Regions from separate parts of the Brotomerdimonas butyrica genome, predicted to be linked through region 1. Evidence: riboswitches for the same ligand, from Rfam matches in the RefSeq annotation. Region 1 holds a riboswitch; the other holds the start of a gene.
What was found. A riboswitch is a leader RNA that binds a small molecule or an ion and turns the genes downstream of it on or off. The one in region 1 is predicted to bind lysine.
Positions count from the first base shown of each region.

Region 2: another riboswitch for lysine. It lies ahead of OCV59_RS01930 (Na+/H+ antiporter NhaC family protein); the one in region 1 lies ahead of lysA (diaminopimelate decarboxylase).

Region 1 covers NZ_JAOQJP010000005.1:7,564-18,489, forward strand. The annotation lists gene OCV59_RS04585 (InlB B-repeat-containing protein) at 106-1,275, shown strand; lysine riboswitch at 1,526-1,694, shown strand; gene lysA (diaminopimelate decarboxylase) at 1,901-3,169, shown strand; gene dapF (diaminopimelate epimerase) at 3,234-4,073, shown strand; gene dapB (4-hydroxy-tetrahydrodipicolinate reductase) at 4,251-4,970, shown strand; gene dapD (2,3,4,5-tetrahydropyridine-2,6-dicarboxylate N-acetyltransferase) at 5,049-5,741, shown strand; gene OCV59_RS04610 (PDDEXK family nuclease) at 6,047-6,853, shown strand; gene OCV59_RS04615 (branched-chain amino acid aminotransferase) at 7,277-8,347, opposite strand; gene OCV59_RS04620 (SanA/YdcF family protein) at 8,571-9,278, shown strand; gene OCV59_RS04625 (DUF362 domain-containing protein) at 9,404-10,702, shown strand.
Region 2 covers NZ_JAOQJP010000002.1:135,303-146,228, reverse strand. The annotation lists gene map (type I methionyl aminopeptidase) at 1-128, shown strand, start outside; gene infA (translation initiation factor IF-1) at 146-367, shown strand; gene rpmJ (50S ribosomal protein L36) at 515-628, shown strand; gene rpsM (30S ribosomal protein S13) at 920-1,288, shown strand; gene rpsK (30S ribosomal protein S11) at 1,304-1,702, shown strand; gene rpsD (30S ribosomal protein S4) at 1,722-2,309, shown strand; gene OCV59_RS01940 (DNA-directed RNA polymerase subunit alpha) at 2,357-3,304, shown strand; gene rplQ (50S ribosomal protein L17) at 3,332-3,673, shown strand; lysine riboswitch at 3,695-3,869, shown strand; gene OCV59_RS01930 (Na+/H+ antiporter NhaC family protein) at 4,046-5,662, shown strand; gene OCV59_RS01925 (amidohydrolase) at 6,007-7,635, opposite strand; gene OCV59_RS01920 (sodium:solute symporter family protein) at 7,805-9,307, opposite strand; gene OCV59_RS01915 (hypothetical protein) at 9,308-9,544, opposite strand; gene OCV59_RS01910 (basic amino acid ABC transporter substrate-binding protein) at 9,876-10,652, shown strand; gene OCV59_RS01905 (amino acid ABC transporter permease) at 10,754-10,926, shown strand, end outside.

The sequences.
Region 1 (10,926 bases):
CTGTGATCCTTTGGAACCATAGATACAGAGCTGTGATAGGCGAAGAGGTTCTGTCAGTCCGGTGTCGACTGATGTGCAGGCGCATATGAATGAAAGGGAGGTTTTATGAAGAAACGATTTACAGCAGTAGTGATGGGCCTGTTGCTTCTCATACTGCTGATACCTTCGACAGTATTTGCAGACAGCATACCTGCGATAGTGGGGGATCTCGATCTTACGAAAGGAAATCATGCGGACAAGACGCTGGCAAAAGACGGTTATGAATGGGATTTAGCCACGAATACTCTTACGATACAGGATCTGGCAGTTACAGGAGATATAATTCTTCCGAAACGAGACTGTACGATTAATGTAAAGGGAGAATGCAGTGCGCAGAATGTAACAAGGAATGACAGCGGAGCAAACCAGGCAACTTTGGCGAAAGGTGTACAGGGCGCTTCTTTTAAAGGGCATTTTGATGTTGCCGGCAATCTGACATTTACAGATCTGACGGTGATCGAGTCTGCGATCTCCAACGGCAATGTTGGAGCTGAAAATGCAGTGTTGAAGCTTGAAAACAGTAATGTCACACTGACGCATTTATCGTGGATGACAAATGGCGGTATCGATCTTGTTAACAGTAGTCTGACGGTTGCAGACAACGGTACATTTGGCCAGTTCTGGACAGAAAAGATAACGATGGATGATGATTCTGTCATTGAGTCCTTCAGCGCATTATCGAATTACGGCAATGTGGGAATGGAAGGATTTCACTCCGTTCAGGATTATATTGCAGTGCCTAAGGGCGGAAGTTTTGTAAACGTAGGTGACAGACCTGTAACAATTGCCGATAAAAGTGGAATGGCAGTGAGCCACTTCATCCTCAAAGCACCTGCCGAAAAGTGTCAGATCGACCTCAAGGCTTCGCCGGCTGAAGGCGGAACGGTGAGCGGTGCAGGCGAATATGACTGCGACGCTCGCGTTACCGTGAAGGCTGAAGCGAACAAGGGCTATCATTTCGTACGCTGGGAAGACTGGCAGGGAAATATCGTAAGCAAGGACGCAGCATACAGCTTCACTGTGAAAGAAACAACGACACTGACTGCAGTCTTTGCAAAGGACGGCGCGACACCTGCGCAGCCGGGTGGAACGGACCAGAACACAGACAAGGGCACAGCGCCTAAAACAGGCGACAATGCTCATCCGGTGATCTGGATCGCACTGCTTGCAGTGAGCGTACTGGGTATCGCAGCTGTGGCGGTATTTGGCAGAAAACACGCGTCACAGAAAAAATAAACGCAGGCAAAGTAAATACATGATATGAATATAAGCGGATCGCAAGCGCCGAGAACGATGCACCGGCGATGACACGATCGGATACAGCTTTGCAAAAGAACCGGCGGCACCGTGCGGATCGTAAAGATCGAGCAGGAGCCGCCGTTATTTATACGATGAAAACCCTGTTTGCCGACTTCATCATGCGACCCGCCAGAATCCCAATATATACTTGCATAATCTGTCGATATTTAGTATACTTACAACAACAATAGTTGATAGAGGTGCGGAAAAGAAGAAAGGATAAGTAGCCGGCGGGCAGAGACTTACCCGGAGGCGATTCCGCCGAATCGGAGCCGCAGGCGTGAGACTCCGGTGGGCATGCGGTCAACAGCCGTATGACTGTCTGACGGATGACCGGCAGTTGAGCTATCCTTATATGACCTTGATTTTATTTGATTAGTCAGTAAGGTGTAGCCTTGCTGATTTTTTTCTGGCATGCGGGCACAGGGGCACATCAGTATCAGCCGTTAGTCGGCCGTGAACAGGCTGTATCAGGCCGGAGCGGCCGGATGTACCTCACAGAACGCAGGAGACAGCAGCATAATATGCAAATCATAATATATAGCAGTAGAAAGGCAGAACAATGGAAGTTTTACAGATCGGAGGAGTGAGCTGCCGTGAGCTGGCAGACAGATTCGGCACACCACTTTACGCATACGATGAATCAAAGATAATACAGCAGGCAAAGGACGCCGTGGCAAATTTTGCATCGGACAGATTCGACACAGACGTCGTTTACGCATCGAAGGCGTTTTCGTCGAAGGCTCTGTTCAGACTGCTTGCCGCAGAGGGTACGGGATTCGACGTTGTCAGCGGCGGAGAGCTGTACGGCGCGCTGAAAGCCGGAGTGGACAAAGAAAAGATATATTTCCACGGAAATAACAAGAGCGACGAGGAGATCTGCATGGCTCTGGACGCAGGCATCGGCTACTTCGTAGTAGACAACATCATGGAATGTGACAGGCTCGTGAAGCTTTCAGAGGAAAAGCAGAGGCCTGTGAAGGCGTTGCTGCGGATAAATCCGGGCATCTCGGCTCACACTCATGAATATATCATGACGTCGAAGCCGGACTCCAAGTTCGGAATATATATCGAGAATCGCGAGCATATAGATTATGTGATAGACAAAATGGCAGCCGGCAGATATGCAAAGCTTGCGGGTTTCCACAGCCATATAGGTTCACAGATCGTCGAGGCAGAGTCATTTGAAAAGGCGCTCGGCACGATGATCGGCTTCCTCGCTGATGTAAAGGCTGCAAGAGGGCTTGACGGCCTGGAGCTGAGTATTGGCGGAGGATTCGGCATAAAATACGTTGATTCCGATCATCCGGTGCCTCTCGGGGAAATGTGCGCAAATCTCGTGCATTATGCGGAAAAGGCGCTCGATGAAAAAGGCGTGACGATCTCGAAGCTGATAACTGAGCCGGGCAGAGCGATGGTCGGCGAAGCGGGATACACGATCTACACCATCGGAGACATGAAGAAAAGCGGAGACAAGAACTACATCTTCGTCGACGGCGGCATGAGCGACAACATCAGGCATGCGCTTTACGATGCGGAATATACGGCAGTCCTGCCGGAGAAGCTTTCGCAGAAGCCGGAGAAAACATACTGCGTGGCGGGAAAGAACTGTGAATCCGGCGACATACTGATCGCACAGATCGATCTTCCGGAAGCAGAGCCGGGCGATCTGCTGACAGTTTACTCGACAGGTGCCTACGGATATTCCATGGCAAGCAACTACAACAGGCTCGGAAGACCGCCTGTAGTCTTTGCAAAAGACGGCGAAGCGAGACTGATTATCAGACGCGAGACGTACGAGGATCAGTTCAGGCTTGAAGTAGAAGACTAGGAACAGGCACAGTGCGGTTTTGCATAGACATGCACAGAACTGATGAGAAAAGGCAGGTAAAAATATGATCACATTTTCAAAATATCACGGCTGTGGCAACAATTTCGTGATAATAAAGGAAAGCGAACTGCAGGCGAAGGTCCAGCCTGGCGGTTATCCGGGGCTGGCGCAGAAAGTCTGCGACGTCAACACCGGGGTGGGCGCTGACGGTATGATAGTAGTAAGGACGGAGCCGGCACTGGAAATGGTGTTTTTCAACTGTGACGGCAGCAGGGCGCCGATGTGCGGCAACGGGATCAGATGCTTTGCGCATTTCTGCCGCGAGGAAGGGATCGCGTCGGGCAGCAGCTATCCGGTAAAGACGCTTGCGGGCGATATGATCGTTGACGTTACTTGCGATGAGCCGTTCAGAGTGAGGATAAACATGGGTAAACCGGTGTTTTCCAGAAAGGCTATCAATGCGGACATCGAGTGCGAGGATTACATGGACCTGGATCTTGCGCTGCAGGATGGAAGCGATATCAGCGTGAGCAGCTTTTTCATGGGGACGATACACACTGTTGTTTTTGTGGAAAATTTCGAAGATATCGATGTGCCGAAGGTCGGCGAGGAGATATGCAATCACCGGTTTTTCCGCGAGAAAACGAATGTGAATTTTGTAAAGGTAATAGACGATATGACCATGGAGGTGCAGACTTACGAGCGAGGCGTCGGAATGACTCTTGCGTGTGGCACGGGTGCCTGTGCGTCGGTCGTGGCAGCGGGGATCAAAGGCCTGTGCGGCAGCAGAGCAGATGTCATCCTCAAGCTGGGAACGCTGAATATCGAGGTGGCAGAAGACGGGAATGTATATATGGAAGGACCGTCGGAAAAGATACTTGACGGGCAGTTCTGTCTGCGCTAGGCGCGCGGAGCGAGCAGCGGTCCGGCATATGGCGGACCGGTCACGGACAGTAAACTGCAGCTTTGCAGATGGCAAACTTGCGGCTGACCGCAGGCTGCGATTTTGCAGATCGGCAGTCCGTGACGACATGAAAACGAAACGATACAGGTATAAAATATATATGAGGGAGTAACAAGTATGAGAACAGCAATTTTAGGCGGCGGCGCTATGGGAAAAGTGCTCGCCGGAATGGTAGAGGAGAAGGAAGGTTATGAGCTGGCAGGTGTGATCGAGCCGATGGAAGGGCAGAGACCGGAGGATCTTGGAGGATTCGACGTGATCATCGATTTCAGCAATCCGGCAAATCTGCAGATGCTCGCAGATTACTGCAGAGCCAGCGGCTGCCCAGCGGTCATCGCAACGACCGGATTCGAGGCGGAGCAGCTCAAAGAGATCGAAAAGCTGGCGGAAACAGTGCCGGTGGTATTTTCCGCAAACTATTCGCTCGGTATCAATGTGATGAAAAGAGTCATCGCAGAGATAACGCCGATCCTGGAGGATACATTCGATATAGAAATAATAGAAAAGCACCACAACAAGAAGCTTGATGCGCCGAGCGGCACTGCTAAGATGCTGCTTGAGGCCGCAGATGCGGACGGCAGCTATGAGCATGTTTTCGGCAGAGACGGCAACAGGAAGCGCGGCAGGGAGATCGGCGTGCACGCGATCAGAGGCGGCACTATCGCCGGTGAGCACACAGTGATATACGCAGGGACTGACGAGATACTCGAAGTAAAGCACACGGCGGGATCGAAGAAGATCTTCGCGGCAGGCGCACTCAAGGCGGCAGCGTTCGCGGCACAGGCGCAGCCGGGGCTTTACAGCATGGAAGATGTACTGTTCGGAACAGATAAATAGCATACAAGCCCATAGCAGCCGGCGGACCGTACGCCGAGGATTTGCATAACAGAAACACCAAGGAGGATCACACGAAAGATGGAAGCAAGAGAAATAATCGAATTTATAGGAAATGCGGAGAAAAAAACTCCGGTCAAGGTATATGTCAAGGAAAAAGCGCCTGTTGACTTTGAAGGCTGCCAGGTGTTCGGCAGCGGCGACAAGATCGTTTTCGGCGACTGGAGCCGGATCAGCGGCATCCTCGAAAAAAATGCGGACAGTATCGAGGATTACGTGATCGAGAACGACTGCAGGAATTCGGCGATACCGCTTCTCGACATGAAAAATATCAAAGCCAGGATAGAGCCGGGTGCGGTGATAAGAGACAAGGTCGACATCGGTGACAATGCGGTCATCATGATGGGCGCGATCATCAATATCGGAGCAGTGATCGGCGAAGGCAGCATGATCGATATGGGTGCGGTCCTCGGTGGAAGAGCGACGGTCGGGAAAAACTGTCATATCGGTGCGGGCACGGTGCTCGCGGGCGTTATCGAGCCGCCTAGTGCACAGCCGGTAATCGTTGAGGACGATGTCGTTATCGGTGCAAACGCTGTCGTGCTGGAAGGATGTCGCATCGGAAAGGGCGCGGTAGTCGCTGCCGGTGCAGTGGTCGTTGATGATGTGCCTGCCGGCGTCGTGGTCGCAGGAGTTCCTGCGAGAGTGATCAAAGACGCTTCGGATACTGCTGCGGAAAAGCTTGAGATAGTCGATCTGCTGAGGAAGCTGTAGATCCGCGGGCAATGCGGCCGGCTGCAGCTCTGTTGAAAGAGTTGCGGGCGAGAGTTCTGTAAGTGTGCAGAGGTCTGGCCTGCTGAGAGGATCGCAGGCTGTGCAGCCTCTCAGTCTTATTATGTAGATTTTAAGACCGGGTTCGGGAAATCCAGAAGATGGGTTTCCGGGCTCGGTTTTTAATGTAAAATATTGACATTTGCGATTGTAAATGGTAAAATATTACAAAATGTTGATGAGCATTTACGAAATCAGGCTGATAAATCGACAAACCGCAGAAGAGATAAAAGGGGTATATGGTTATAATGGAAGACAAAATAAAGCAGAATTTTGAACGCAGGCAATTTACGAAGCTGCGGGCTTTGCATGATATGGAAAATAACAGGCTGCTACAAATGAAGCATGAATACAGCAGACTGCCGGAGGGCGAGATACTGATCCCGTACAAGAATGCACATGCGACTTATTACATATATGAAAACGGTATCCAGAAATCTGTAAAGCGCAGTGAGCCGGTGGTGGATAAGCTGATGCGCAAACGCGTGCTGAAACGTGCGATCACCATGCAGGAAGCATGGTGCAGATCGCTGGAGGATGCGGAAAAAAGTTTTAGGCACAGGATGAAAAGCATGGAAAAAAGCGGCATGGGAAAGACTCTGATCAGGATACTTGAAATGCCTGAAAGCGATATGTTCGTTATGGAGCCGCGCGAGTATGAATGGAAAAACGAGAACCATCATCGGAACGGTTACAGACCGGAACTGCTGAAATACAAGACGTCGAAGGGCGTGATGGTCAGATCGAAGTCGGAGAAGATCATTGCTGACAAGCTCGAGCAGCACGGGATCCCGTACAGATATGAAGCGGAACTGATCATAAACGGAAATCGTTATTATCCGGATTTCATGATACTGCTGCCGGATGGAAGGATACTGATATGGGAACATTTCGGAATTATGGATGATATCGACTACGCGAGCAGAGCCTGGCGCAAGATCGAGAATTACAGGCGGGCGGGATATGTTCAGCACACCAATCTGATATGCACGTATGAAAGCGATATAGAGAACGATAAAGTCATCGATGAGATAATAAGGCGATTCATTTTGTGACTCGGTCGCGTTGATGGTAGTGATACGGACTTTTGTAAAAAACCAAAAATCATTTGTCGGATAGCTGTTGTTGGTAAAAACAGCAGTTATCCGGCGATTTTTTTGATGGCGAATACCAAAAATAAAAAATCGATGGCGGGTTCTTGGTATTTTTCATGCAAAAATGCCGGGATTTTCATGAAAAAGTTACCAAGAAATCATAGGCGAAAGCAGTTTCTTGGTAAACATGAGCTTTGAAAGAGGCAATATTGCAGCGATTTTGCCAAATATGATGATGCTATGGCCTGATCTTGGTAATCGTCTGTGGCTCCGGGATTCTGCAAGCGCGGTGATGCTTTCATGTGCGCCATGCCTGGCACACATAAAAAAGTCGGAACATCGGGAATATCCCCGGTGTTCCGGCTGCATATTTCTATATTATTTTTACTTGACTTCTACTGTCCATCCCATTTCATCAGGAAGCTTGCCTGTCTGGATACCGTAGATAGTATCGTAAAGCTCCTGTGCCATCGGGCCGATCTCACCGTTGTTGATGATCATGTCTTCGTCCTTGTAGCAGAGTTCGCCGACAGGTGAGATGACTGCAGCAGTTCCGGATGCGAACATCTCTTTGAAGTTGCCGTCTTTGTAAGCCTGAACGACTTCGTCGATAGCCATTTTTCTCTCTGATACCCTGATGCCCTTTTTCTTCAGGATCTGGATAACAGTGTCTCTGGTGATACCGGGCAGGATAGTGCCGTCCAGCGGAGCTGTGATGACTTCATCGCCGATAACGAAGAACGCATTCGAAGTTCCGACTTCTTCAACATATTTTCTGTGAACGCCGTCGAGCCATAAGATCTGCTCGAAGCCCTTTGCATGAGCTTCCTCCTGAGCTTTCAGACTGGCTGCATAGTTTCCGCCGCACTTGGCTTCGCCTGTACCGCCTTCAGTAGCTCTTACATAAGTGTCTTCAACGTAGAGTTTCGTAGGTGTCAGACCGCCTTCATAGTAAGGACCTACCGGGCTGAGGATGATGATGAATTTATAGTGCTTAGAACGGCGCACTCCCAGGAATGCCTCGTCAGCGATTATGAACGGTCTTATGTAAAGCGCAGTGCCTTCCTTCTGAGGGATCCAGTCAGCGTCGATCTTTACGAGAGCCTTGATCGCTTCAACGTAGAGATCTTCGTCGATCTGCGGGATGCAGAGACGTTCATTGGTCCTGTTAGTTCTCTTTGCGTTCATGTCAGGTCTGAAAAGCTGCACTTTTCCTTCCGGAGTCTTGTAAGCCTTGAGCCCCTCGAACATAGTCTGAGCATAGTGGAAAACGACAGCCGCAGGGTCGAGAGAAAGCGGGCCGTAAGGAACGATCCTTCCGTCATGCCAGCCTTTGCCGTCTTCGTAATCCATTATGAACATGTGATCGGTGAATTCAGTACCGAATCTCAGCGTATCAGGATCAGGTTTTGCTTTTGGATTAGGGTTTTTTGTGATCGAAAAATTATATTTCATGGCGCTCTCCTTTATATTATTTTTTTGTCAATTACTGTATAATATATTTTACAACATAGAATTGGCAAAGTCTATTATTACCACAATAAATATACCACTGGAATTGTTCATAATCAACAATAAAAAGTAAAAAATATTATTTTTGAAAACAAAAAAACCAAAAACAGCGCGAAATCGCATATTTTCTCCAAACATACATAAAAACACTATATAATAAACGGATATGAAAAAGAAAGATAAAAAACGGAGCATGCCGGTGAGGATGTTCTCCGCACTGATAAAAATAGCAGTAGCAGCTGCAGTCATAGTGATAGGTCTGAATTTTTACGTGATAAAAAGCACGGAGTCACAGATAAATGCAAACTACGAGATGCCGGAAGACACAGCCACCCGGGAGGAGGTGGAAGATCTCAGCAGCATATCCCCGGATTGCATACTCGTGCTCGGAGCATCGGTGACTTCGGACGGGGTCCCGAGCCCTATCCTTCAGGACAGGCTCGATACCGCGATAGATCTTTACAATAAGGGAGTCGCACCTAAGCTCCTGCTGTCGGGAGACAACGGGCAGATGGTATACAATGAAGTGAAGGCGATGCAGAACTATGCGCTGGAGGCGGGAGTCGACGAGAACGACATTTATCTCGACCACGCAGGATTTTCGACGTATGAATCGATTTACAGAGCGAAATATATCTTCAAGGTCGACAGCATGATCGTTGTGACGCAGACGTATCATCTGTACAGGTCGCTGTACGGGTGCAGGCGCATGGGGATAACGGCGATGGGCGCCGCAGCCGATCAGTACACTTATGCAGGTCAGGAAAAGCGCGAGATCAGGGAAGTGCTGGCGCGAGACAAGGATTTCGTGAAGTGGATATTCAAGCCGCAGCCGACATTCCTGGGCGATGCGGTGCCGATCTCGGCAGAGTAGCATTATTAGCGTTCCGGCGACCGGAGGCACGATGTGTGCCGGCATACATATGGCAGGGAAACACACACTGTGCGGGCAGCAGATGTGGCGCGGACGCGCAGTGTGAATATACGATGGAGAATAATATGGAAGATAAGAATAAAAAGCCGGCTCATGCTGCGAAACCGGCAGCATTTCCAGGCAGGGGCCGTGTGGCAATAGTAAAGTGCGGCACATACGACGGGCAGGAAGTGCAGATCGCAGTGCAGCGCGCAGTGGAGCTTCTCGGAGGTCTTGAGCGCGTACTTTCCGCAGGCGAGAAACCGCTTGTACACGACAGCCGGATCATCCTGAAGCCGAATCTGCTGGCGAAGACAGAGCCTGAAAAAGCCTGTACGACACACCCCGCGGTTTTCAAAGCGGTCGGTGCGCTTTTGCAGGAAAACGGATACAAAAATCTGAGATATGGGGATTCCCCGGGAAATCCGATGATCAGCGTAGAAAGAGTCGCACAGGAATGCGGGATCAAAGCAGCTGCTGACAGCCTCGGCATACCGCTCGGCGAGTTTGAAAGCGGCACGCAGGTCGCTTTCCCGCAGGGCAGAGCGGCAGACAGCTTCGTACTCTGCGATGAAGTGATAAAGGCGGACGGGATCATAAACATCTGCAAGATGAAGACGCACCAGCTCGAGCGAATAACAGGCGCCGTGAAAAATACGTTCGGATGCGTTTACGGCATCAACAAGGGGGCGTCGCATGCGAAGTTCGCGACGGCGGAGGTCTTCGCGAAAATGCTTGCGGATCTCAACGCTCTCGTGCGGCCGAAACTTCACATAATGGACGGCATCATGGCGATGGAGGGCAACGGACCGCAGTCCGGAACGCCGACGCCGATGGGACTCATACTCGCATCGACTGACCCGGTCGCACTCGACGCGGTATTCTGTCATCTCGTCGATCTGAAGCCTGAACTGGTGCCGACCAATGTCAGCGGCATGGAGCAGGGGATCGGCACGTGGACGGATCTTGAGATCATCGATGAAAGCGGCACGCTTACCGTTCAGGAGGCTTTTGAAAAATACGGCAGCAGTACTTTCAATGTGCAGCGAGGCGCAGAGTACCGCGGGATGCTGAGACCGGTAAGGTTCCTGGCGCCACTGCTGGAGAAGAAGCCGATCGTCAGAAAAAATATATGTATCGGATGCGGTATATGCGTGAATGCATGCCCGGTCGAAGGCAAGGCGATACACGTAGAGCCTGTCGAGCAGTCAGGCCCGGACTGTGGCGCGCGGAGTGCCGCAGGCAAACAGCGCAGAGGTGTGGCGGTCTACGACTACAGCAAGTGCATCAAGTGCTACTGCTGTCAGGAGATGTGTCCGGAGCAGGCCATCACGGTAAAGAAATCGCTGCTGGCGAGGATCGCAGACAGGAACTGGCGTATCTGAGGACCGGACTTTTCGTTATGCATGCAGGCGTTTCGGGCGATGGGCGCCGCAGCCGACCAGTGCACTTATGCAGGGCAGGAAAGGCGCCGGCTCAGGCGCCAGATCATGCAATCAGGCACGCGGTACACATGGCGCAGAAGATGGCGGATTCGGGTCACACGCAGCATCAGGTAACATTCGGACAGAAAACAGCATATTATACACAGGTCATGGAAACAGTTTTC
Region 2 (10,926 bases), on a different contig from region 1:
GATACGATGTCAGGACTCTTTCGAATGACTGGACTGTAGTTACCCTGGACGGTAAATTATCAGCTCATTACGAGAATACTGTGGTTATAACTGATGGTGAGCCCGAGCTCTTGACTCTGGCTGACTAAAAGCGAGGTGTTGATTAATGGCAAAGAAAGATGTCATAGAAGCGGAAGGCAAGGTAATAGAAGCACAGCCTAACGCAATGTTCATAGTAGAACTTGAGACCGGGCATAAAGTGCTGGCGCATGTTTCCGGTAAAATAAGAACCAATTACATCAGAATTATCCCGGGGGATAAGGTAAAGGTAGAATTATCACCGTATGATCTTACCAGAGGCAGGATCACATGGAGAGGCAAAGCGTAGATTCCATATCGTCAATCTGCGCGCTAAATCCCGCAGCTGTTTTGTGCCGGGTCACAGATCCGGGAAAGCGCTGCATGAGACCTCGCCAGAAATCATGATTTCGAGAGCAGGTTTCAAGATTTAAGCAGATCATAAAGGAGGATTAAAATGAAAGTCAGAGCTTCCGTAAAGCCTATCTGCGAAAAGTGCAAGGTAATCAAAAGAAAAGGAAAAGTTATGGTTATCTGCGAAAATCCTAAACACAAGCAGAGACAGGGCTAAAGCTGAAAATGTTTTGTTCCGGTGACTGTCCTCGCTTCTCGCAGGCAGACGCATCGTCTGCTCGAAGCTGTGGAGGTCATCTTCACAAAATATTTCACACAAATCATTTCAGCCGGCCGGTCCGGTAAAAAGGGCAGGGCAGCTGACTAATTATTATGGTTATATTGCTGACGGAATGATACCCGAAGCATATAAATCGATATAACACAAAGAACATCCCGTTTATATTACGACCCACCAGTATTGGTAATGGCGTGGATACGTGACGGAAGATGGGAATAGGAGGAAAATATGGCTCGTATAGCCGGTGTAGACTTACCAAATGAAAAAAGAATCGAAGCTGGTCTCACTTATATCTATGGTATAGGCTGGACTACTTCAAGAAAGATTTTAGAGAAGACCGGAATCAATCCTGACACAAGAGTCAAGGATCTCACAGAGGAAGAAGCCGGTAAAATCAGAAAGGTCATCGAATCAGACTACATGGTAGAAGGTGACCTCAGAAGAGATGTCAACATGAACATCAAGAGACTGATGGAAATCGGATGCTACAGAGGAATCAGACACAGAAGAGGTCTTCCAGTAAGAGGACAGAAGACTAAGACAAACGCCAGAACCAGAAAAGGTCCTAAGAAGACTGTAGGAAGAAAGAAGAAGTAAAGGAGGTAGAACGATATGGCTAAAGCTGTGAAGAAGGCAGTTAGAAAAAAGAGAAAAGAACGTAAGAATGTTGAAAAAGGCCAGGCACATATTCAGGCTACCTTTAACAATACATTAGTAACCCTGACAGATATGGCAGGAAATGCCCTTTCATGGTCAAGTGCAGGCTCACTGGGCTTTAAGGGATCAAGAAAGTCAACTCCGTTTGCTGCACAGTCAGCTGCAGAAGAAGCTGCAAAGGGTGCAATGGAGCACGGTCTTAAGACAGTTGAAGTTTATGTAAAGGGTCCTGGATCCGGCAGAGAAGCTGCCATCAGAGCACTTCAGACTGCAGGTCTTGAAATCACTATGATCAAGGATATCACACCGATACCACACAACGGATGCAGACCACCTAAGCGTAGAAGAGTCTAATTGAAGGGAGGAAACTAATATGTCAGTAAACAGAGATCCTATTTTGAAGAGATGCAGATCCCTTCAGATCGATCCTAGCCACTTAGGTATTTTTAAGGAATCAAAGAGAGCTCCTCAGAGAAGCATGAAGAAGATGAGCGAATACGGCTTACAGCTTCGTGAAAAGCAGAGAGCAAAGTTCATCTATGGAGTTCAGGAAAAGCAGTTCCGCAACACATTTGAAAAAGCAGCAAAGAAAAAGGGTATCACTGGTGAAAACCTTTTGATCATGCTTGAAAAGAGATTAGACAACGTAGTTTACAGAATGGGACTTTCGACTACGAGAAGAGAAGCTAGACAGCTGGTTGTACACAGCCACTTCCTCGTAAACGGCAAAAAGGTAAACATTCCTTCATATCAGGTTAAGCCTGGAGATGTTATCAAGGTAAAGGAAAAGAGCGTAAGCTCACCTAAATTCCAGGAGATAAAAGACATGACAGTAGGTCTCCCTGAGTGGCTGACTGTTGACAGAGAAAAGCTTGAAGGAAAAGTAGTAGCAGATCCTACAAGAGAACAAATCGATACACCGATCGCTGAGCACTTAATCGTCGAATTGTATTCCAAATAGTCCATTTACTGATCGCTACAGTTTTGGAATGAAAAGGAGGGTTTTGAGTGATAGAAATCGAAAAACCAACAATCGAATGTATTTTTTCAGACGAAGACGCCAATTACGGAAAATTCGTTGTAGAGCCTCTTGAAAGAGGATACGGCACGACCCTTGGAAACAGCCTGAGAAGGATACTTCTCAGTTCGCTTCCCGGTGTTGCGGTGACATCTGTAAAGATCGACGGTATCCTTCATGAGTTTTCTACGATCCCGGGTGTAAAGGAAGATGTTACAGAGATCATCCTAAACCTTAAAAAGCTTGCGATAAAGCTCAACGGAGAGAATACAAAAAGAGTGCTTATCAACTCGATAGGCCCTAAAGAAGTGACTGCAGCAGATATCTTAGGAGATTCTGATGTAGAGATCTTCAATCCGGATCTTCATATAGCAACTCTCGAAGAGAACGCTACTCTGATCATGGAGATCAATCTTGCAAGGGGCAGAGGATATGTTCCTGCGGATATGAACAAGGATGAAAACACGCCGATATCAGTTATCCCTACAGACTCGATATACACACCTGTAAGGAAAGTAAACTTTACAGTCCAGAATACGAGAGTAGGACAGGTAACTGACTATGACAAGCTCATCCTTGAAATCTGGACAGACGGATCGATAACTCCGAGCGAAGGAGTATCTATAGGCGCTAAGATCATGCAGGAGCATCTGAACCTGTTTGTAGAGCTTACAGATTCGACCGAGAACATGGAAATCATGGTTGAAAAGGAAGAAAACCAGAAAGAAAAGGCACTCGAGATGACTATTGAGGAACTTGAGCTTTCAGTTCGTTCTTTCAACTGCCTCAAGAGAGCTGCGATAAACACTGTTGAGGAACTTACTCACAGAAGTGAGGAAGACATGATGAAGGTAAGGAACCTGGGTAAAAAGTCATTAGATGAAGTTAAGCACAAGCTTGAAGAGTTAGATTTAAGTCTCAGGCAGAGTGACGAATAGTAAAAATAATCATAGGAGGATGCAGTGATGCCAGGATATAGAAAATTAGGCAGATCTTCAGCTCATAGAAAAGCTATGCTGAGAAATCTGGTTACAGATCTTCTCAGAGAAGGCAGAATCACAACTACTGACACTAGAGCTAAAGAAGCCAGAAGACAGGCAGAAAAAATGATAACACTTGCAAAGCGCGGAGATCTTCACGCAAGAAGACAGGTGCTTGCATATGTATATGATGAATCTGTTGTAACTAAATTATTTGATGAGATCGCACCTAAGTACGAAGACAGACAGGGCGGTTACACAAGGATTCTCAAGTTAGGACCAAGGAAAGGCGACAACGCTGAACTGGTATTCCTTGAATTAGTTTAGTAATCAGTTAAAAATCAATATTGACTGGATAGAGGCGCGGGATCTATCAGTACTCTGCAGCGGACCGGCAAAGGGAGTCGGGGCGATGCGCGGAGGAAAGGAGATCTCGCCGAAGGATCCTTATACCCTGGTATGGATCCTGGGTCGCCGTATAACATGCGGCGGACTGTCACATTAGTGGAGTGCTATCCATGGAAATTCCCAGATGAATTTTATATACCATGGATGATGCGCTGCACGCTGTCCATGGTTTTTTCTTTAAGCAGGAAGATCACGAAGAAAAAACGCCGGGGCGGCCAGGCAGCATAATGATTTACAGCATAATCAAGATCACATTAAGGAAATCGCATTTACATTTATTTGGAGGAAAAAATGAGTAATTTTAGAAGCAGAGTGACACGCATAATAATGCTGACTGCTCTGTTGGTAATAGCATGTCCGTTGTTTGCATTTGCAGAAGAAGCAGCAGAGGAACCGGCATTATACGCTACAGCATGGGCTATAGTACCGCCTGTTGCAGCTATCCTGCTTGCACTTATCACAAAAGAAGTATACAGTTCACTGTTTATCGGTATCGTTATAGGCGGCGCGCTGTATGCAGGGAATTTCGAAGGTACGCTGACACACGTTATCAGCGACGGTATTGTGGGATCGCTTGCTGATTCATACAATGTCGGAATACTGGTATTCCTGGTAATACTGGGAGTAGTAGTAGCTCTGCTCAACAAATCCGGAGGTTCAAAAGCGTTCGGAGTATGGGCGAGCGAACACATCAAGACAAAGGCAGGCGTGCAGTTTGCGACTATCGTCCTTGGCATACTGATATTCGTAGACGACTATTTCAACTGCCTCACAGTAGGAAGCGTAATGTCGCCGTTGGCAGAAGAAAAAGGCATACCGAGGACAAAGCTGGCATACCTGATCGATGCTACGGCAGCGCCGATATGCATCATCGCGCCTATCTCATCATGGGCTGCAGCAGTAACAGGATTCGTTGAAGGCGAGAACGGTTTCACGCTGTTCATTCAGGCTATCCCGTACAATTTCTATGCACTGCTCACTATCGCGATGATGTTCCTGATCGTTGGAATGAAGTTCGACTACGGAAAGATGAGAGAGTACGCTGACAAGATCCAGGAATCAAAGGCTGACGATACTCAGGATCTGGCGGCAGAAAAGGCTGAGGGAAGAAGAGCAGGCAAGGTCATCGACCTGGTGCTCCCTATCATAATACTCATCATCTGCTGTGTATTAGGTATGATATATACAGGCGGATTCTTCAGCGGAACGGGATTCGTTGAATCATTCTCAGGCTCCGACGCATCTGTGGGACTTTCTCTGGGAAGTATCGTTGCACTGATCATCATCGTGATCGTTTACGTGGCAAGAGGCGTGCTCGGATTCAAGGAAAGCATGGACTGCATACCTGAAGGCTTCAAGGCAATGGTTGCACCTATCCTTATCCTGACGCTCGCATGGACACTCAAGGCAATGACTGACAGCCTTGGACTTGCAACATTCGTATCGACTGCTACAGAATCAGTGGCAGGAACATTCATGAGTCTGCTGCCGGCTATCATATTTGCTATCGGATGCGGTCTGGCATTTGCTTCAGGTACATCATGGGGTACGTTCGGTATACTGATTCCTATCGTTGTAGAAGTATTCCAGGGAAGCGACCCGCAGCTCATGATCATCTCGATCGCAGCTTGTATGGCAGGCGCTGTATGCGGAGACCACTGCTCACCGATCTCAGATACGACTATCATGTCAAGTGCAGGTGCAAGATGTAACCACGTTGCACACGTTACGACGCAGCTGCCTTACGCGATAACTGTTGCAGCTATTTCGTTCGTTACATATATCATCGCAGGATTCACAAGAAGCGCATGGATATCACTCCCTGTAGGACTTGTTATCCTGATCGCGGTACTCGTTATCATCAAGAAAACGCAGAAACCGCTCAAGAGCGAAGCTGCAAAAGCATAAAGTATCGGCTTTTAACGATCTGTTTCGAGTGATTTCGATGATCTCACCGATCGATAAGAACAACAATAAAAATAAAACGGAGATACCCGATCAGAAATGATCCTCACGGTATCTCCGTTGTTTTTTGTAGATCATGCACGTGCATGCCCGCTGGCATTTTATACAAAGCCTGCCCGTGAGCGTTGTTTTAGTTTTAGTGCAAAGCCTGCACGTGTGCATTGTTTTGAATTTTGATGCAGAGCCTGCATGTGTGCGCTGTTTGGCAGTTGTGCAAAATATGCACACACATGGGTCATTGAGATTTGCTGCAAAACCGTAGCGTGCGATTTTCCATTACATTCTGCTTATCGCTCATATACGATCTCACCATCGATAACTGTCATATCGGCCTTTACCGACTTGATCTTTTCGACAGGAGTTTCGAGTATGTTCTCGGACAGTACGACGAGATCAGCGAGCTTGCCCGGCTCGATGCTGCCCTTTATATCTTCCTCGAGAGAAGCATAGGCGCCATTGTATGTGTACATCCTGATCGCATCCATGATGCCGATGCACTGGCCCTGACCAGCAACGGTACCGCTGCACTTGTCAGAGCGCGTCATAGCCCCGTAAAGACCGATCATAGGATCAGCTTCGATGACCGGCGAGTCGGAACCGAGAGCAGCGATGATGCCGTTGTCCAGATACGACTTCAGCGGGAACATGTAGTTGACTCTGTCGCCGTAATACTTTACGTAGATCTCAGCATTTTCATTGAAGAACCCGGGGTTCGGTATCGGCACGATGCCGGCTTTTTTGATTCGGGCGAGGAGTTCTTCGTTGATTATGCCGCAGTGCTCGATCCTGTGTCTGCAAGGACGCGGGTTCTGGGCCATCGCACGCTCGATCGACGTCAGTATCACGTTTACGGCGGCGTCGCCGACAGCATGTGCCGAAACGTTGAAGCCGGCATTGTGAGCCTTTATGATGATATCATCGGCTTCCTCCTGTGTGTAAAGCTGAATACCCTTGAGGTTCGGGTCGTGGCTGTAAGGCTCTGTAGTTGCGCATGAAGGTCCACTGGTGCTGCCGTCGATCAGGATCTTGACATGTCCGAGCCTGAAATGATCGTCACCCAGACCGCCGTGTATGCCTGTCGAAATGAAACGGTTGACCCATTCGATCGTCTTCTTCTTGCCGTAAGCATGATAGAGCAGGTTGTACATTCTCACCTTGATGAGCCTGCTGCGGCACGCTTCCTGATAGAGACCGATAGTCTCCTCGCCGTAAAAGCTGCCGTCGTGCATACTTGTCACACCGTAGCTGAGAAGTATGTCGTTTGCGGCTTTAAAGGATTTCATGAATTCTTCTTCCGTGTAAATGACTTTGTCCCACATGTAAGTGCATGCGGTCTCCTTGAGCAGGCCTGTCATGCGTCCGTTTTCGTCGACTACGACCTCTCCCGGCGCAAACATCTCAGGTCCGGTGATACCACCTGCTTCGAGTGCAAGTGTGTTGTAGACTCCCATGTGCAGACAGCATCTCGTCAGCTGTACCGGATTGTCGGGAGCTGCCTCATCGAGTTCGTCGCGGGTCGGATGTCTTCCCTCGGCGAGCTTGCTCTGCTCATATCCGGTGGCTTTGATCCATGCGCCTTTTGGCGTCTTTGCAGCGGCCTCGCGGATCTTTTCCTGTATCTGCCTGATGCTCGTCACGTCATTGCTGTTGCAGTCGATTATCACGGCTGCGTTCTGTCCGGTCATTCCCAGGTGCATGTGCGAATCGATGAATCCGGGAAGCAGTGCGCGGCCGTCAAGATCGATGACCTTTGTGTTTTCGCCCTTCCACATTTCGACGCCTGCATCGTCTCCGACATAGACGATCTTGTTGCCCTTTACAGCAACGGCTTCGCATATGGAATTTTCCTTATCCACAGTCACGACGACGCCGTGTTTGAAAATCATGTCGGCATACATTGAAAGTGATTTGTTCATGGTATCATACCTCCTTTTGCCAGTCAGAAAATCATATGTCAGTTGTTAGTTTTAAAGCGGCCCGCAGTGATGCCGAGCCGCTCGCTTTTTAGCGCAGGTGATTTCCTGCGGTACTTTCGATATTGTTGCTTTTATCATGTGATCCGGCGGGATGCCATGATCTGCATTTTTATGCCTCTTCGACCTCTTCGTAAAGCTGATCCATGATGTAGTCAGGGAAGAACTTGCGCAGTGTTTCCTCTGAAGCCGGCTTTGTGAACAGACTTACGATGATGAACACCGGCAGATTTACGAGAAGTCCCCAGATACCTGCATGCACGAAAAGCGGATTAGGCCATACTATATTGAACAGTGCCACGACCAGCACGCCTGAAGCCAGGCCTGCGATAGCGCCAGCTTTCGTTGCACGCGGCCAGCACAGTACGCCGAGCATGCACGGGAACAGCTGTCCGATGAATCCGTAGCATACCAGCAGTATGTTTACGAGCTCGCCCGGATTCGTGACTGAAAGCGGGTAAGCGATCAGGAATATCACGACGAGAAGAAGCTTCCTCTGGAGCTTTCCTTCTTTTTCCGGAGTGAGTTTGGCAGCGGGTGCGATAACGTCGTGCGTCAGCGTGAATGTACTCGTATGGAACTGAGGCTCTGCAGATGACTGTGATGCGGCGAGTATACCTGCGCCCAGCAGACCTGTGATCCACCATGGAAGATTGTCGAGACAGTACTGCAGCGCCACCTGGTCGGTGGATTCACCGTTGAACTCAGTGAATGCGAATACACATACGAGACCTACGATCATCATAGGGATCATCACGAAATAGAAAACAGGCACGTAGAGGTACTGTCTTCTTGCCGTATCCTCGTCCTTTGCACCTGAAGCCCATACCCAGAACTGAGGCCAGAACGAGAAGATACTGATGAGTATCGAAGTCGTCCAGTAAACAGGAGGGAAGTTGTCCATAGCACCGGGAAGTGTCAGGTGCTGAGGGGATACCTCCTGCAGAGTTCTGAACGCGTCGCCTATGCTGAAGTTGCCCATTGCGGTGTAAAGCACGAACAGTCCTACCAGTATCGACAGACAGAACATCAGGACGCCCTGAAGAACGTTCGTCCAGCCGATAGCGCGCAGGCCGCTTTTATAAACGTAAAACGCGATAGCCGAAACTATGATCAGCTCTCCGAGCCAGAGCGGGATAGCTCCGTGACTCATTACATAAAGTATATTACCGGATCCGATGACCTGCACCAGCGAGTTGCCGATGACTGCGAAAGCTCCGACGATACCGCAGAGTATGCGGAGGAATGGAGATTCGAATCTGGCGCCGATGCCTTCGGCTTGCGTCCTGTAGCCGCTTTTTACAGCCAGACGGTTGACTCTCGGAGACATCAGGTAGCATGAATAAACGATGAATGCCATGTAAATGACAACGTAAAGGCATGCCACGCCTCTGCTGTATCCCCAGCCCGGAGCTCCGAGGAATGTATATGAGCTTACATTTCCAGCACCGGTAAGAAAGATCATTACGATTATGCCTAAAGTGTTTCCGGATGAAGACCAGTTTTCGACCTTGTCCATATCGAGCTTTCCTTTAGCGTTGTAGCCGAGTATACATGCGACTACAGTGTAAAGGATGGTTATGACGAAAGGTCCCCATGCTGTGATGACTGACATTTAGTGGACCCCCCATCTGTATGCTATGTTGAGAACGATGATAACTGCGACGAGTGCTCCTATGGCAAGCCAGAACAGCAGCGGCAGTCCCAGTATTATCACAGGTTTGTTGAAAAAGTTGACCATTGGTGAGATCGTGGGAAGGATGGTAGCCAGCATGAGCACCAGCACTACCCATTCCTTAGGTTTCCTGGGCCTCACCATCACCCAGTTTTTCATTTTTTTCTTTTTTTCCATTGTTAGGCTCCTTGCAAGTAAATCAAGTAACTGTGTAACATATAACTATAGTACGATTATACAACATTTTGATATGTGATGTACAGCGATGGCAGAGGATATTTCGCCTTTAGAATAAAAAACTATATCTGTATGTATCTGCCGGCAGCCGTAAAAGACAGTCATAAACCAGTCGTAAAAGCTTTCATTCAGGCTCATTCAAGCAGCCCTCAAGCCTGCTGCAAATTTATATAAATGATTTTGATTCACTTCTTGAATATTCTTGCCAATGTGTGTATAATTATAAAAGAAATCACACATAATAATAAAAATATGCAGAAGGAGAACTAAAATGAAAAAAAGTGTAATAGCAGTCTTATTGGCTATGCTTCTCGTTTTCTCTCTGTCGGCATGCGGCGGCAGCGATGACAGCGGAAGCGGAGATACCGTAGTGTACAAAGTCGGAACAGAACCTACATTCCCTCCGTTTGACACTACAGATGACAATCAGAACATCGTAGGTCTTGACATGGATCTGATCAAGGCTATCGGTGAAGATCAGGGATTCGAAGTTAAATTCGAGAATCTGTCATTTGACGGACTTATCCCTGCACTCAAGGCAGGAAACATAGATATCGTAGCGGCAGGAATGAACAAGGATGACCCTGAAAGACAGAAAGAAGTAGATTTCAGTGATTCATACTATGATTCACAGCTTTTCGTGGCAGTTACAGTTGACAATGATTCGATAACGAGCATCGATGATCTGACTCCTGATATGAAGGTTGCTGCACAGACAGGAACTACAGGTGCAGAGAAGGTAAAGGAACTGAAGGAAGAGGGCAAGATCAAGGAAGCAGTTATCCTGGACGGTCTTGATACAGTAATGATGCAGCTGATCAACGGAGACGTTTCTGCAGTTATCAATGACAAGCCTGTAACAGAAGCTTACATGAAGAAGCAGCCTGACAAGATCAAGATGGTAGGCGATGCTCTCAATGCAGAAAGCTACGGATTCGCAGTTCAGAAGGGCAACGATGAGCTTCTCAAGAAGATCAACGACGGTCTCAAGAACATCAAGGAAGACGGAACATTCGACAAGCTGGTTGATGAATGGTTCAATAAATAGTCAGAACTGTAGGTTTTAGAATAATAAAGCAGATAATTGGTTGACCTCTGGCTGTATCTGCAGCCGGAGGTCGGCTTTTTGGCTTTTAAGGAGGAAGCGGTTTGGCGGAATATTTACAAGGTATAGTTGTAGCATCAAGAGGTATCCCTGTTACGCTGATAATCTCACTCGTTGCGGTTACCGGGGGCATGATCATAGGTCTTTTTGTTGCTATAGCCAAACGATCAAAATACAAGATACTCAGAGCGATCGCTACGGTATATGTGGACATACT